Regions from separate parts of the Vibrio kanaloae genome, predicted to be linked through region 2. Evidence: predicted binding sites of a transcription regulator. Region 2 holds the regulator's gene; each other region holds the start of a gene.
The links. Region 2 encodes PurR, which represses purine synthesis genes. Its sites were predicted from a motif close to TNANGNAAACGTTTNCNTNA; they were not measured.
Positions count from the first base shown of each region.

Region 1: a site for PurR is predicted at 1,595-1,614, ahead of pyrD (quinone-dependent dihydroorotate dehydrogenase). Genes of this name have one in related genera too.
Region 3: a site for PurR is predicted at 1,384-1,403, ahead of purM (phosphoribosylformylglycinamidine cyclo-ligase). Genes of this name have one in related genera too.
Region 4: a site for PurR is predicted at 2,167-2,186, ahead of glyA (serine hydroxymethyltransferase). Genes of this name have one in related genera too.

Region 1 covers NZ_AP025497.1:1,648,765-1,652,227, forward strand. Annotated here, with positions in the region: gene OCV24_RS07785 (cell division protein ZapC) at 1-249, opposite strand, end outside; gene pyrD (quinone-dependent dihydroorotate dehydrogenase) at 457-1,467, opposite strand; gene OCV24_RS07795 (NAD-glutamate dehydrogenase) at 1,802-3,463, opposite strand, start outside.
Region 2 covers NZ_AP025497.1:1,998,371-2,001,833, reverse strand. Annotated here, with positions in the region: gene OCV24_RS09085 (TVP38/TMEM64 family protein) at 1-431, opposite strand, end outside; gene OCV24_RS09080 (TfoX/Sxy family DNA transformation protein) at 564-1,154, opposite strand; cyclic di-GMP riboswitch class I at 1,282-1,367, opposite strand; gene purR (HTH-type transcriptional repressor PurR) at 1,538-2,542, opposite strand; gene torD (molecular chaperone TorD) at 2,859-3,463, opposite strand, start outside.
Region 3 covers NZ_AP025497.1:2,320,516-2,323,978, forward strand. Annotated here, with positions in the region: gene OCV24_RS10495 (uracil-xanthine permease family protein) at 1-529, shown strand, start outside; gene upp (uracil phosphoribosyltransferase) at 671-1,297, opposite strand; gene purM (phosphoribosylformylglycinamidine cyclo-ligase) at 1,467-2,507, shown strand; gene purN (phosphoribosylglycinamide formyltransferase) at 2,640-3,314, shown strand; gene OCV24_RS10515 (class II glutamine amidotransferase) at 3,431-3,463, opposite strand, start outside.
Region 4 covers NZ_AP025497.1:2,373,155-2,376,617, forward strand. Annotated here, with positions in the region: gene OCV24_RS10755 (hypothetical protein) at 152-478, shown strand; gene glyA (serine hydroxymethyltransferase) at 861-2,111, opposite strand; gene OCV24_RS10765 (YitT family protein) at 2,459-3,058, shown strand; gene OCV24_RS10770 (winged helix-turn-helix domain-containing protein) at 3,128-3,463, shown strand, end outside.

The DNA.
Region 1 (3,463 bases), 350 kb from region 2:
TGCCACACAATAGAGTGCCAGTTCAGCTTGACGAGGCTCAGATAGATCTAAGCCAGAAATTTGTTCTTTGAAGGTTTGGTATGCAGATGCATCATCAACAGTGAATTCATTATCTTTAAACGCGCAGTCCACCAGCTTGTTGCGGACCAGATTCGTTTTAAAAACCATATCCTCTCCGAGGTTTAGCATTAATGAACATTGCTGATCATCATAATACCAATTCCATGTATCGCTAGGTTTAAGCATCATTTCGTCTCACACTGTTGAACCATTCCGTTAGGTAAAACGCAAAATTACCTTCAATTACAGTAATTTTACTGAGCAATAGGCAAAAAAAAAGAGGAAATGAATTCCTCTTTCTTATCGCTTTTCTCTACAACTCAGTGAGTTACAGTGTCTCTTTTAACAAGACGATGCCAGATTGTCGCTTTTATAAGGATAAAAGCTTTTTGAAGCTTATAAATTTTTGACGATGTCGCCTACAAGGCCTGGACCTTTGTAAATGAAACCAGAGTAAACTTGTACAAGCTTAGCGCCAGCCATCATTTTCTCTTTTGCAGCAACATAAGAGTCAACACCACCTACCCCAATGATCGGCAGTTGGTCACCCAACTCTTCGTGGAGTTTACGAACCACTTCAGTACTGCGAGATTGAACAGGACGTCCACTTAGGCCACCCGCTTCATCGCAATGCTTCATGCCTTCAACAATACTGCGATCTAATGTTGTGTTGGTTGCGATCACACCATCGATCTTATTTTTGATCAATGATTCGCAAATCTGGCTGATTTCGTCATCACTTAGATCTGGAGCGATCTTAAGAGCAAGCGGGACATATTTACCATGCTTCGCTTCTAATTCAGATTGCTTGGTTTTCAATTCAGACAATAAATCATCAAGAGCTTCACCATATTGTAATGAACGAAGTCCTGGAGTATTTGGTGAAGAGATATTTACCGCAATGTAACCTGCGTATTGATATACCTTCTCCATACAGATCAGGTAATCCTCCGCACCCTTTTCAATTGGTGTGTCTTTGTTCTTACCGATGTTGATACCTAAAATTCCGTCATAGTTTGACTTCTTAACATTCTCCACAAGGTTGTCGACGCCTAGGTTATTGAAGCCCATGCGGTTGATAATACCTTCGGCTTCAACAAGACGGAACAAACGAGGTTTGTCGTTACCTGCTTGTGGACGAGGAGTAACAGTCCCTACTTCCACGAAACCAAAACCCATTGCGCCAAATGCATCAATACATTCGCCGTTTTTGTCTAGGCCGGCAGCAAGGCCAACTGGGTTTTTAAAAGTAAGACCCATACACTCTACAGGTCGGTGAGGTAATTGTTGACGATACAAAAGATCAATAGGTGTACCGGTGAAGCGTTTGAAATTTTGGATTGCAAGATCATGTGCCTTTTCGGCATCAAGTTGGAAAAAGCCAGTTCTGGCTAGACGGTAAAGCATTGTGCCTCCGATAGAAAAAAGCGCCGTGTAAACGGGGCGATATTATTTACTTATTTACCCAACTATTCAATCTATTACTGTCTGTAAGGATAAGATAATCGAGTTTGCTAAAGAAAGAGGTTCATTATTAAGCAAACGTTATCGTATCCTCCAACGAGTGATCCACTTGACTATCATTCATGTAACGAGCATTTGTCAACTCGGCCAATTATAAGCTAACTTGACCAAGCATAAGTGACTCAACAAAATAATTAGACACGTCATTCACTATTCAGCTAAACGAAAAAGGCAGACCTATGGCCTGCCCTTGTTTCTTTTCGTTTTTATCTAATCGCTAGTCTGTCGACATGCAGTTTAAGTTCAATAGCATCAACTCTCGCAACGCTACTGAGAACTTAGCAAATTCATGAACCGAACCAACTTTGAATTCGTTCAAGATACTTTCCCAACGATGCAGAGAAACAGAGTTACTTTCCATCCAATCATCCAATGCTTTAATCACATCAAGGTCGGCACCACAACCGCAATTAAGCACTTGGCCAGTTAGCTGACGTTGCTGCCAATCCAGATCTTCTCTGAATGCCGCACGTGCCAGAGCTTGCCAGTTGTTGTCCACTGCTTGGCCATTGATTTGTTTCAAGAACCAGTGCAGAGACAAACGGTCACCAAGGTTAAAGTAAAGCTTAGACGCTTGTTGTACTGTTTTACCGGTTTCACGAGCCACTGTAGATATATCCAGTGCTGAGTACAGGCTAGACAAACGAGCCACTGAATTAGCCAACTCAGCGTTGACACCTTGGTCAATCCATAGTTGAGCCATTGCTTGATGCTCTTCTACTTCTGAAGCCACTAGGTTTTCATCCAGTTTCTCAGTAATAGCCGCCACATCCCCTTGGTAAAGTTCAATCAATGCATTCACTGATTGCTTACCATTGCGGTTTCTTAATAACCAACGCGCTAGACGACGAAGCGTACGACGCACATGATAAAGCAACTCGTATTGAGCTTCAGAGCTTGAGATATTATCCAGCTCACGAATGCTTTTCAGAACTTTACCTAAACCGTAAATCTCACGGGATGCCGCGTAAGCATTTGCAATCTCAACAATGTTTGCGCCTGTCTCTTCTTGCAAACGAGTCACGAAGTTACAGCCCATCTCGTTAACCATTTGGTTAGCAAGCGCAGTCGCAATGATCTCTGCACGAAGTGGATGGTTATCCATGTGCTGAGAGTAGTTACGGCGTAACTCTGTTGGGAAGTATTGCATCAGTTGTTGAGCATGGAACTCATCATTCGCAATATCATCGCTCACAAGATCTTCTTTTAGAACCATTTTACCGTAAGCGATCAATACTGATAGCTCAGGTCTTGTTAGTGCTTGACCTTGCTTCTCACGCTCTAGCAGCGTTTCGTCATCTGGGATGTATTCCAAACCACGATCCAAGTACCCTGCTTTTTCCATTGTGTGGATAAAGCGGATCTGCTCTTTCACTAAGCCTACACCTTGATGCTCAGTAACAGAGATAGACTCAGCTTGGCAGTAAGCGTCGTCTAGTACGATATCACCTACTTCGTCTTCCATAGATTCAAGAACTTGGTTACGTTGCTTAACGGTTAGATCACCATTAGACACCAAGCCATTCAAGAAGATCTTAATGTTAACTTCATTATCCGAACAATCTACACCACCAACGTTATCAACAAAGTCAGTATTAACTCGACCGCCCGTTAGAGCGTACTCAATACGACCCAATTGCGTCATACCCAAGTTACCGCCTTCACCAACAACCTTAGCTTTCAGGTCACGGCCGTCAATACGTAGCACGTCATTTGCACGGTCACCTACATCGGTATGAGTCTCGTTTGAAGACTTAACATAAGTACCAATACCGCCATTCCAAAGTAGATCCACTTTCATAGACAAGATCGCTTTGATCAAATCATTTGGCGCCATTGATGCTTTTTTGGTACCCAGCATTTTCTGAATTTCAGGTGT
Region 2 (3,463 bases):
GGGAATACAGGAATCAGACGCAAAGAAAATAAGTAAAATGCGCCGTCTTTTTCAACCCCCTTGTTAATCGTCGCCAATTTGTCACCAAACTTGGTTTGAATCCAGTCACGTAATAGATAGCGGCTACTTAGAAAGGCAAGGGTAGCACCAATTGCACTTGCGAAAGATACCAGCAGCAAGCTATTCCAGAAACCAAATAGAGCAGCTCCGAGCAGGGTGACAACAGCGGCACCAGGAATTGAGAAAGCAGTAATCATTACATACGCAACAAAATAGATAGCGGCAGCTGCAATAAAGTTGCTGTCAATGTAGTCATTTAAGACAGCTTGTTGGGTCTTAGCATTTTCAAGCGTTAAGTACTGGCCGAAATTGATGCCTAACAAGACAATGGTTACGACCAACACAATACCCAATATCATTTTCTTACTCATTGATACTTCCTCTAAATTTTCAATGCATACCGATAGTATAGATAGACAGGCAAAGCATAGATTAACTTTCACCAGATATAAAAAAAGCCGCAGTAAATGCGGCTTAGTTATGTATATATTGCACTGACAATGTTAATTGACGCGATTGATAAGCTCTTCGCGACGCTGCTGCGGTATAACAGACCAATGTGTACCATTGATCGCACCTTCTAGCGCCCAAAGTAGTTCAATACTGACAGAAGACGCATGCGATTCTTTGATGGCGTTAAATGCGTTTACAGAGCCAGATTCATATAAACGTTCTACAGAATCGATTCCTGCCTTTTTCAACATACGCTCGGTAGCGAGTCGAAGATTAGGCAGATCTTTGAGTCGGGTCGGCTTGGCAGAAGACTGCTCAGCTTTTTCTTCTTTAGCAAAACCCAGAGACGTGGTTGCAAGCTGCAAGATTTTCTCTTGGTCTTGCCATAGGCCTTCAGGTAAAGCGAAATATTTAGTAACAACAGGGAAACCACGTTTTTTGTAGACGTACGGTTGAAACCCTTGTTGTTCGAATTGCTTTGTTGTGCATTTGTCTGCTCGTATGTGCAGTTGGTCATTAACAACCAGAGCAAACATTGTGTCATCAGCAAAAAGACCGAATCCACCAAACATTGAGCGTGATTTTATTTTTCCTAGGGACTCAAATAACTTCATTGAGTCCTTTAGTATCGGTTTATCCATGTTATTTATCTCGGTGTATTTGAAGTACGCCACCAAATAAGCAGGTCCGAGAGATTAGCAAAATGTTGCAATTAAATTGTCAATAAGCCGTAAATTACTAAATGATTAGTAGTTACTGCATTTTGCCATCGGTAACCCCGCTACCATACCAACGAGTGGTTTAGGCCGGAAGCTTTGCGTCTCACTCTTTCGAGTGGTTTGCCCTGTGCGTGACTGATTGAATAGAATAAAGTTTTTGTTGAATGAGGCTCACACTTGTTATTTCAAAATGTGATATTGCTTCAATTAATGATCTTTGTATTGTGCATCTAGGTTCATTTTGGGTGCTGATAAAAAAAGCGCACCTAAAGGTGCGCTTGATGAAATTAAACTCATTTTATCAATTAATTTAACGTTTTAACTGTACATCGCTCTACGATTTCAGGGTGCATTTCGAAGACACGTTTTTCATGATCTTTGTCTTTTATACGTTCTAATAGAATTTCGAAAGCATTTTTACCAACACGACGTTTCGGTTGGTGCACCGTTGTTAAAGGTGGTGAAAAGTATTCAGCTAGCTCGATGTTGTCGTAACCAATGATCGAAATATCTTCAGGAATACGAATACCTTTCTGTTGCAGGCGACTCATTAGACCTAGTGCCATCGTGTCATTAAAGCAGAATACAGCCGTCGGGCGATCTTCCATCTCAACGATTTGCTCTGCAGCAAGAACTGCCGTATCGCACTCGAAGTTGCCTTCGATGATCATGTTATTATCGGTAGAAATCTTAGCTTCGTTCAGTGCGCGCTTGTATCCGGCAATGCGTTCAACACATGCTGCTTTGTCTAAGTGGCCACTTAAACAGGCAATTTTAGAGTGACCGCGTTCAATCAGGTACTTGGTTGCTAGGTAGCCACCTTCTTCAGAGTTATCAATGATCTTATCAGCTTGAGAGCTCTCTGGGCCCCAGTCCATAATAACTTTCGGGATGTCAGCGTGACGGTCTAACATCACTCTTAGTTCTTCAGTTAGGTCTGAACACATAACTAAGATGCCATCTACACGTTTCTCTGCCAGCATTCGAATGTAGTCACGTTGCTTCTCATAGATACCACCTGTGTTACACAGGATCAAAGTGTAACCTTGACGGTAGCAGTAGCTTTCAACACCATCGATAACTTCAGAGAAGAATAGGTTGGTTGATTGAGTAACAAGCATGCCGATAGTGCGTGTTGTATTGCACTTCAAGCTACGAGCTACAGCACTTGGCGCATAGTTCAGTTCGTCTACAGCTTTGTTTACTTTTTCTTGAGTCGCTTCTGCAACAAAACGTGTTTTATTGATTACGTGAGAAACGGTTGTTGTCGATACGCCGGCTAAGCGAGCGACATCTTTTATCGTGGCCATGGTTTTATCCTATTAGAAGCTACTTTCCCAAAGTACGGAATAAAGTAGCCGTTAAGCTACCTAACTAAGAGCTATAATTTGTAGGGCTCTTTGGGTACTAACGTGCTAAAAAACAAAAAACCGCTATTGAGCGGCTTGTCTTAACACCGAAATGCTCTGAACTTAAATAAGCATAGCATTTCGTGAATGTTTCATATTTTATCGTTTGCGGTCACAATTTTAGACTGACTAGAAGTTACTCGCAATAAAATTCACCCTGAAATCCGGGTGAATTGTCACATTCTATTGAATTTATTTACCTAGTCATGCAATAAGCTTAGTCACCAGCTAGATATTGAGCGTCTAAATTACAGAAGGCGAGTAACAGAGATGAGACTGAAGCGTAGAAACCGAATTCGTCAACGTCATGACATTTCACGTTGAACTTGGGTACCCAAGTAAGGAGTTGTTGTTCGATAAACTGTTGTTGAACGGAAAATGATTTTTCTAGCTTTTCTTCAAGCTCAGTTTCGTTAGAGCGAATGATCAAGTTACCAAGGAAATCGAGTTCGATAGCAATGTGGTCTGCTGGCTCTTTTAGATCTTGGTTCACCACTAAGTTGTGCTTAGCCATGATCTCTTCCATATCTTTTGCTGGCTTATCATTCAAAAGGCCAGTTTCGCCGATATACATAGAAGCGTATGGAAGGGCGCCATGTTTATCTGTTTTTAAGAAAAGGTCACAAAAGTCTGCAGACAGTTCTAGCTGAGCATCTTCACGTGTTTGTAGGCGGTTCAGCGCGTCCACTAACTTATCAATCGCTGGCTTTAGTGTTTCATTTTCGCCTAAACCAGTTAGGAAAGAACGAATGTCAACAGAGTGGTAGTGATCGAGTTCTTCTTGAGTGAGTTCTTTAGCGAATAAGCTTGATAACCACCAGT
Region 3 (3,463 bases), 320 kb from region 2:
TGCCATCTCTAACGTAACTGGCAAAGACTACCTTAAAAAACCAGGTTTACACCGCACTATCACTGGCGACGGTGTAGCAACGATTGCGGCTTCTATGCTGGGCGCGCCACCAAATACAACGTACAGTGAAGTAACTGGTGCGGTAATGCTAACGAAAGCATTTAACCCAGTGATCATGACTTGGGCAGCCGTTACGGCCATTGTTTTAGCCTTGGTTGGTAAGCTAGGCGCACTACTTCAAACGATTCCAGTTCCAGTGATGGGCGGTATTATGATTCTGCTGTTTGGTTCAATCGCAACAGTTGGGCTCAATACTCTCATCAAGAACAATGTAGACCTGCATAAATCACGTAATCTTGTGATTGTGGGTATTACTTTAGTCTTTGGTATTGGCGGCATGGCCTTTGGTATCGGTGACTTCAGCCTACAAGGCGTAAGCTTGTGTGGTATCGTGGCGATTCTACTGAACCTAGTTCTTCCTGAAGAGCTAGGCGACAACACAGTAGTAGACAAAGCTCAAATCGATTAAGCAATCGGTAACGCTAGATTTAAAAGAATCACAAGCCAACAAGATCAAGAAGGGAGAGCACCGAATGCTCTCCCTTCTTATTAATACGGCTAAATTCAGCGAGTTAAGAAACGGTTTAGAGTAACTTAAGCTGAAACCGAATTACTTAGTACCGAAGATCTTATCACCAGCATCGCCAAGACCAGGAACGATGTAGCCCTTGTCGTTTAGCTTCTCATCAATTGCAGCAGTGTAAAGCTCTACGTCTGGGTGCGCTTTTTCTAGAGCTGCAATACCTTCAGGAGCCGCTACAAGTACAAGAATCTTAAAGTGCTTACAACCTTTCTCTTTCATTAAGTCAATCGTTGCGATCATAGAACCACCTGTCGCAAGCATTGGGTCTACCACAAGAGCAATACGCTCCTCGATATTAGATGCAAGCTTATTGAAGTATGGTACTGGTTCAAGTGTTTCTTCGTCACGGTAAACACCAACAACGCTAATACGGGCACTTGGAATGTGCTCTAGAACGCCGTCCATCATGCCTAGACCAGCACGTAGGATTGGCACTACTGTTACTTTTTTACCTTTAACTTGGTCAACTTCAACTGGACCGTTCCAACCATTAATAGTTACACGCTCAGTCTCAAAGTCTGATGTCGCTTCGTATGTTAGAAGGCTACCCACTTCTGTCGCTAGCTCACGAAAACGCTTAGTGCTAATCTCACCTTCACGCATCAGGCCAATTTTATGTTTTACTAGCGGGTGTTTCACTTCAACAACTTTCATTTCCAACTCCGGCAATATTTAAACAAACCTGTAGATTGTACACGAACTTTGTGGTTATTTCAGAATCTTTATTCTAATAAAAAAAACCGCGCAAACGTTTGCTCTTCATAAACAAGCCCTGTTAGAATAACGCCGTTTTCACATCCAACTTAAGTTCGAGGACTATCCCGTGAGTGGTAATACTTCTTCTCTAAGCTACAAAGACGCAGGCGTTGATATCGACGCAGGTAATGCACTAGTAGACCGTATTAAAGGTGCAGTTAAACGCACTCGTCGCCCTGAAGTAATGGGCGGTATTGGTGGCTTTGGCGCCCTATGTGAACTTCCAACGAAATACAAAGAGCCGGTACTTGTTTCAGGTACTGATGGTGTTGGTACTAAGCTTCGCCTTGCTTTGGATCTGAAAAAACACGACACCATTGGTATCGACCTAGTGGCAATGTGTGTGAACGATCTAATCGTTCAAGGTGGTGAGCCGCTATTTTTCCTAGACTACTACGCAACAGGTAAGCTAGATGTAGATACAGCAGCAGACGTTGTTTCTGGTATTGCTGAAGGCTGTGTTCAAGCTGGTTGTGCACTAATCGGTGGTGAAACAGCTGAAATGCCAGGCATGTATGAGGGCGACGACTACGACGTAGCGGGCTTTTGTGTTGGTGTTGTAGAAAAAGCTGACATCATTGATGGCACTAAAGTAGCAGCAGGCGACGCACTTATCGCTGTTGGATCAAGTGGTCCACACTCAAACGGCTACTCTTTAATTCGTAAAGTTCTAGAAGTTTCTGGTGCTGATAAGAATGAAGAGCTAGAAGGTCGCACTATCGGTGAACACCTACTAGAACCCACTAAGATTTACATCAAATCAGCGCTTAAGATGATTGCCGAGCATGACATTCATGCTATCTCGCACATCACAGGTGGTGGTTTCTGGGAGAACATCCCACGCGTACTTCCTGAAGGTACTAAAGCAGTGATTGATGGTAAGAGCTGGGAATGGCCTGCTATCTTCAACTGGCTACAAGAGAAAGGTAATGTGGAGACATTCGAAATGTACCGCACTTTCAACTGTGGTGTTGGCCTAGTTGTTGCCCTACCTAAAGATCAAGCAGACGCTGCTGTTGAACTACTGAAAACTGAAGGCGAAAACGCCTGGGTTATCGGTGAGATCGCAAACGCTGAAGCTGGTGAAGAGCAAGTTGAAATCAAATAAGTGATACGCTCACTTACTTAGTTAAGCAATGAGGACCCAGTGGTCCTCATTTTGCTATTTAGCCCGCAGAAAACCTTAGTTTATGTAGGTACATTGTAAACAGTTCCGTTAATCAATCGTATGACCCACTCTATGAAAAACAATCACTCAAATAAAACCAGCCACTCTCAGAAAAACATCGTTGTGTTAGTTTCAGGAAGCGGAAGTAACTTGCAAGCCATTTTGGATGCCTGTGATAACCATACGATTGACGCCTCCATTAAGGCAGTCTTCTCAAACAAAGCAGAGGCTTTTGGTTTAGAGCGAGCGAAAACCGCGGGTGTTGACGCCCATTCAGTGAATCCAAAAGACTTTGGTTCACGTGAAGAGTTTGACCATGAATTGATGGTTCAGATCGATGCTTACCAGCCAGATTTAATCGTACTCGCTGGCTACATGCGAATCCTAAGTTCAGAGTTTGTTCGTCACTATGCTGGGAAGATGGTCAACATCCACCCTTCTCTGTTACCTAAATACCCGGGCTTACACACCCACCAGCGTGCCATTGACGCCCAAGACAAAGAACACGGTACCAGCGTTCACTTTGTTACTGAGGAACTTGATGGTGGCCCGGTGATCTTACAAGCTAAGGTTCCGGTATTTGAAGATGATGATGCTGACATGTTAGCTAGCCGTGTGCTTACTCAAGAACACAACATTTACCCTATGGCCTGCAAGTGGTTCATCGAAGATCGTTTATCAATGGTAAACGGACAAGCAGTCTTAGACGGCAAAGTGTTGGGCAAGCACGGTTACGCAGAAGAGTAATTCATCAGACAACTCTCACAAGTCAATGACTTAGAAACAAAAAGGCCGCTTACTGACTTATGAGTACAGTAAACGGCCTTTCTTTTGTGCGGATCAAATAATGCTATTCGGGACGGTTAGCTCAATGGTTCAGTTGGCGCTTGGCTCGC
Region 4 (3,463 bases), 370 kb from region 2:
AACAAACCCGTTATAAATTATCTGTCTACATCTATACTTTTATATCTTAGAGTCAACGAACGCTCCTTGAACCGAAGCGTATTGTTGTATAGGCTACCTCAAATAGCATATAAAACTCATCACCCAATCTGATGATAGCGAAGGATTAACAATGAAAAGACTCGGACTTTTGGCAGTTTTCGCTGCAACACTGACTGCAGGTTGCGCTTCAAATACACAGCAAGACAACTTTCGTGAAGCCTCTTTTGAGCTGTGTAATACCGAAGTCGATATTTACTCAGTAAGCCATGATGAGCGAATTCGTATCGTCTGTTCTGATGGTTCTAAATTCGCTTTGAACAGTGAAGATACGCTAGAAGTAATGCGTGATATCAACATAGACTACTGCGATGGCGAAGGCTTAGGCAAATTCAACGAGAGTCGCAGCTACTACTCGTTTAGATGTAAGTCAGGAACTTTACTGAGCATCAAAAAGTAAAACCGATACCAACAAACAGCAAAGGGTTGATGTGCAAACATCAGCCCTTTTTAGGACCTGCCTTTCTGTATTCTCAGATAACCCAACTCTCATACCGACAAATACAAAAAAGGGACTCAATGAGCCCCTTAAAAAGTATTTTTCAAAGTAGATGAGCGAAGTTCAAGGAGCTCACACGGAGTTTGCGCTAGCAAATGAGTATGTGCGACACAGAAATTCGTTCACTCTCTGAGAGTTACCAGACCAATAAAAAAGCTCCCAACAGGAGCCTTTCAAATCGTATTTTTCAATCAAATAGCTTTAGTTCAAGGAAAAGGCGCGGAGTTTACGAATGTAAATGAGCACCTTTGACACAGAAATTAAGCTATTTGAGCCAGAAAAATTAAGCGTAAACCGGTAGACGCTTACAGATGTTTAGTACTTTTGCTTTCGTTGCTTCGATAACAGACTCATCACCCATGTTATCTAGGATGTCACACATCCAACCTGCTAGCTCTTTCGCGTCTGCTTCTGAGAAACCACGACGAGTGATAGAAGGAGAACCGATACGGATACCTGAAGTAACGAACGGGCTACGTGGATCGTTTGGTACTGAGTTCTTGTTCACTGTGATGTTAGCTGAACCTAGTGCTGCATCTGCTTCTTTACCTGTGATGTCTTTGTCGATTAGGTCAACTAGGAACAGGTGATTCTCTGTAGAACCTGAAACGATGTTGTAACCGCGAGCTAGGAACTCAGCAACCATTGCTTTTGCGTTAGCCACTACGCGAGCTTGGTATTCTTTGAACTCTGGCTCTAGCGCTTCTTTGAACGCTACTGCTTTACCCGCGATAACGTGCATTAGAGGGCCACCTTGGCCGCCTGGGAATACTGCTGAGTTTAGTTTCTTGTAAAGATCTTCGCCTTCGTTAGAAAGGATAAGACCGCCACGAGGGCCAGCAAGCGTTTTGTGCGTTGTCGTCGTTACAACGTGAGCGTGTGGAACTGGGTTCGGGTAAACGCCTGCAGCGATTAGACCAGCAACGTGCGCCATATCGACGAAGAAGTAAGCACCGACTTTGTCAGCGATTTCACGCATACGCTTCCAATCACAAACTTGAGAGTAAGCTGAGAAACCACCGATGATCATCTTAGGCTTGTGCTCGATAGCCAGCGCTTCCATCTCTTCGTAATCGATTTGGCCTGCTTCATCGATACCGTAAGGGATGATGTTGTAAAGCTTACCAGAGAAGTTGACAGGAGAACCGTGAGTTAGGTGACCACCGTGCGCTAGGCTCATACCAAGAACAGTATCACCCGCGTTTAGTAGCGCCATGTAGACAGCGTTATTTGCTTGAGAACCTGAGTGTGGCTGTACGTTTGCGTATTGTGCGCCAAACAGTTCACATGCACGCTCAATTGCCAATGTTTCAACCTTATCAACGAACTCACAGCCACCGTAGTAACGCTTACCTGGGTAGCCTTCAGCGTATTTGTTTGTAAGTTGAGAACCTTGAGCTTCCATTACACGTGGGCTTGTGTAGTTTTCTGAAGCGATAAGTTCGATGTGCTCTTCCTGACGAAGAGTTTCTTCTTGGATAGCTGCGAATAGATCCGCATCGTAATCAGCAATGTTCATGTCACGCTTAAGCATCTGTATCTCCTGACTCAGATTGTACTGAAAGTTTCAAAAAAACCACACAACGACCGAAAGCAAACGTTTCCGTCACCGTTTTGATGTGACGCATTCTACATAATTTGATTTAGGTCATAAAGAGCTAATTGCAATTTTATCATGCAGTTTTTTCATAATCACAAATAAGGTTCATCATGGTTATAAAGCTTATCCAACCAAAGATGGTACTTACTGTCAATTTTACGCTTTACACCCTGTAAAACGCAGATTACATAGGTTTACCTTAATTTTCCCCCTCTAGCTACCGAAAGCTAAGGTTTTTCTCTACTATGCACGCCTTTATTGGTTAGGTAATTATAAAAACGATGGAAAAACACTCACGTAAAGAAGATTGGGTAGCGATCCTCACTGGTACGTTTTTAGTCGCATTAGGCGTCTTCTTTTTACAGTCAGCAAACCTGCTTACTGGTGGCACGACAGGCTTGGCACTGCTTTTGAGTCAATTTACACCAGTAACCTTTGGTATTTTGTACTTTATTGCCAACTGCCCATTCTACTTATTGGCATGGAAACGATTTGGCCGTCACTTTGCGATAAGCAGTGCCATTTCTGGCGCTTTAGTGTCTGTGTTTGCCGATCATTTATACTTGGTGATTTCGTTAGACGTTCATAATGAGATTTACTGCGCTGTTGCAGGCGGCCTTTTGATGGGCTTAGGTATGCTGATCCTATTTAGGCATCATTCGAGTCTTGGCGGATTCAATGTCCTGTGTTTATTCATCCAAGATAAATTTGGTATTTCCGTCGGAAAATCACAAATGGCGATTGACGCGATAATACTGTTCACTTCCTTTCTTTTTGTCACTCCTACAACAATCTTACTTTCCATTTTAGGAGCTTTGGCACTGAATTTAGTACTGGCGATGAATCATAAGCCACACCGATATAAAATCCACTACAGGTGACAACACGCATACTCCGTTTAAGAAAAATGCTATATAATACAGGCAAATAATTAATAATGATGTTCCTACATGATGCGAAATATTCTTGAAGAAGCAAAAGAGGTTGGCGGCCTAATTAAAATCGGGGGAATGACCTATAATCCGCAGAAAAAGCACTTAAGGCATAACGATGAGATAATCGATTTAGAACCAAGAACCATTGAACTGCTCGAGTTTTTGCTTACTCATGTCGGTGAACCGCTTTCTTCTAATGCGATCATTCAAGAGATCTGGCATAGCGACTACATTTCTAAAAATGTACTGACTAACAGAATATCGACCTTCCGTGCGCTCCTTCAAAAATATTTAATCCATGAAGATGCAACCAAAATACTGGTGACTTACCCCCGTAAAGGCTATTACCTT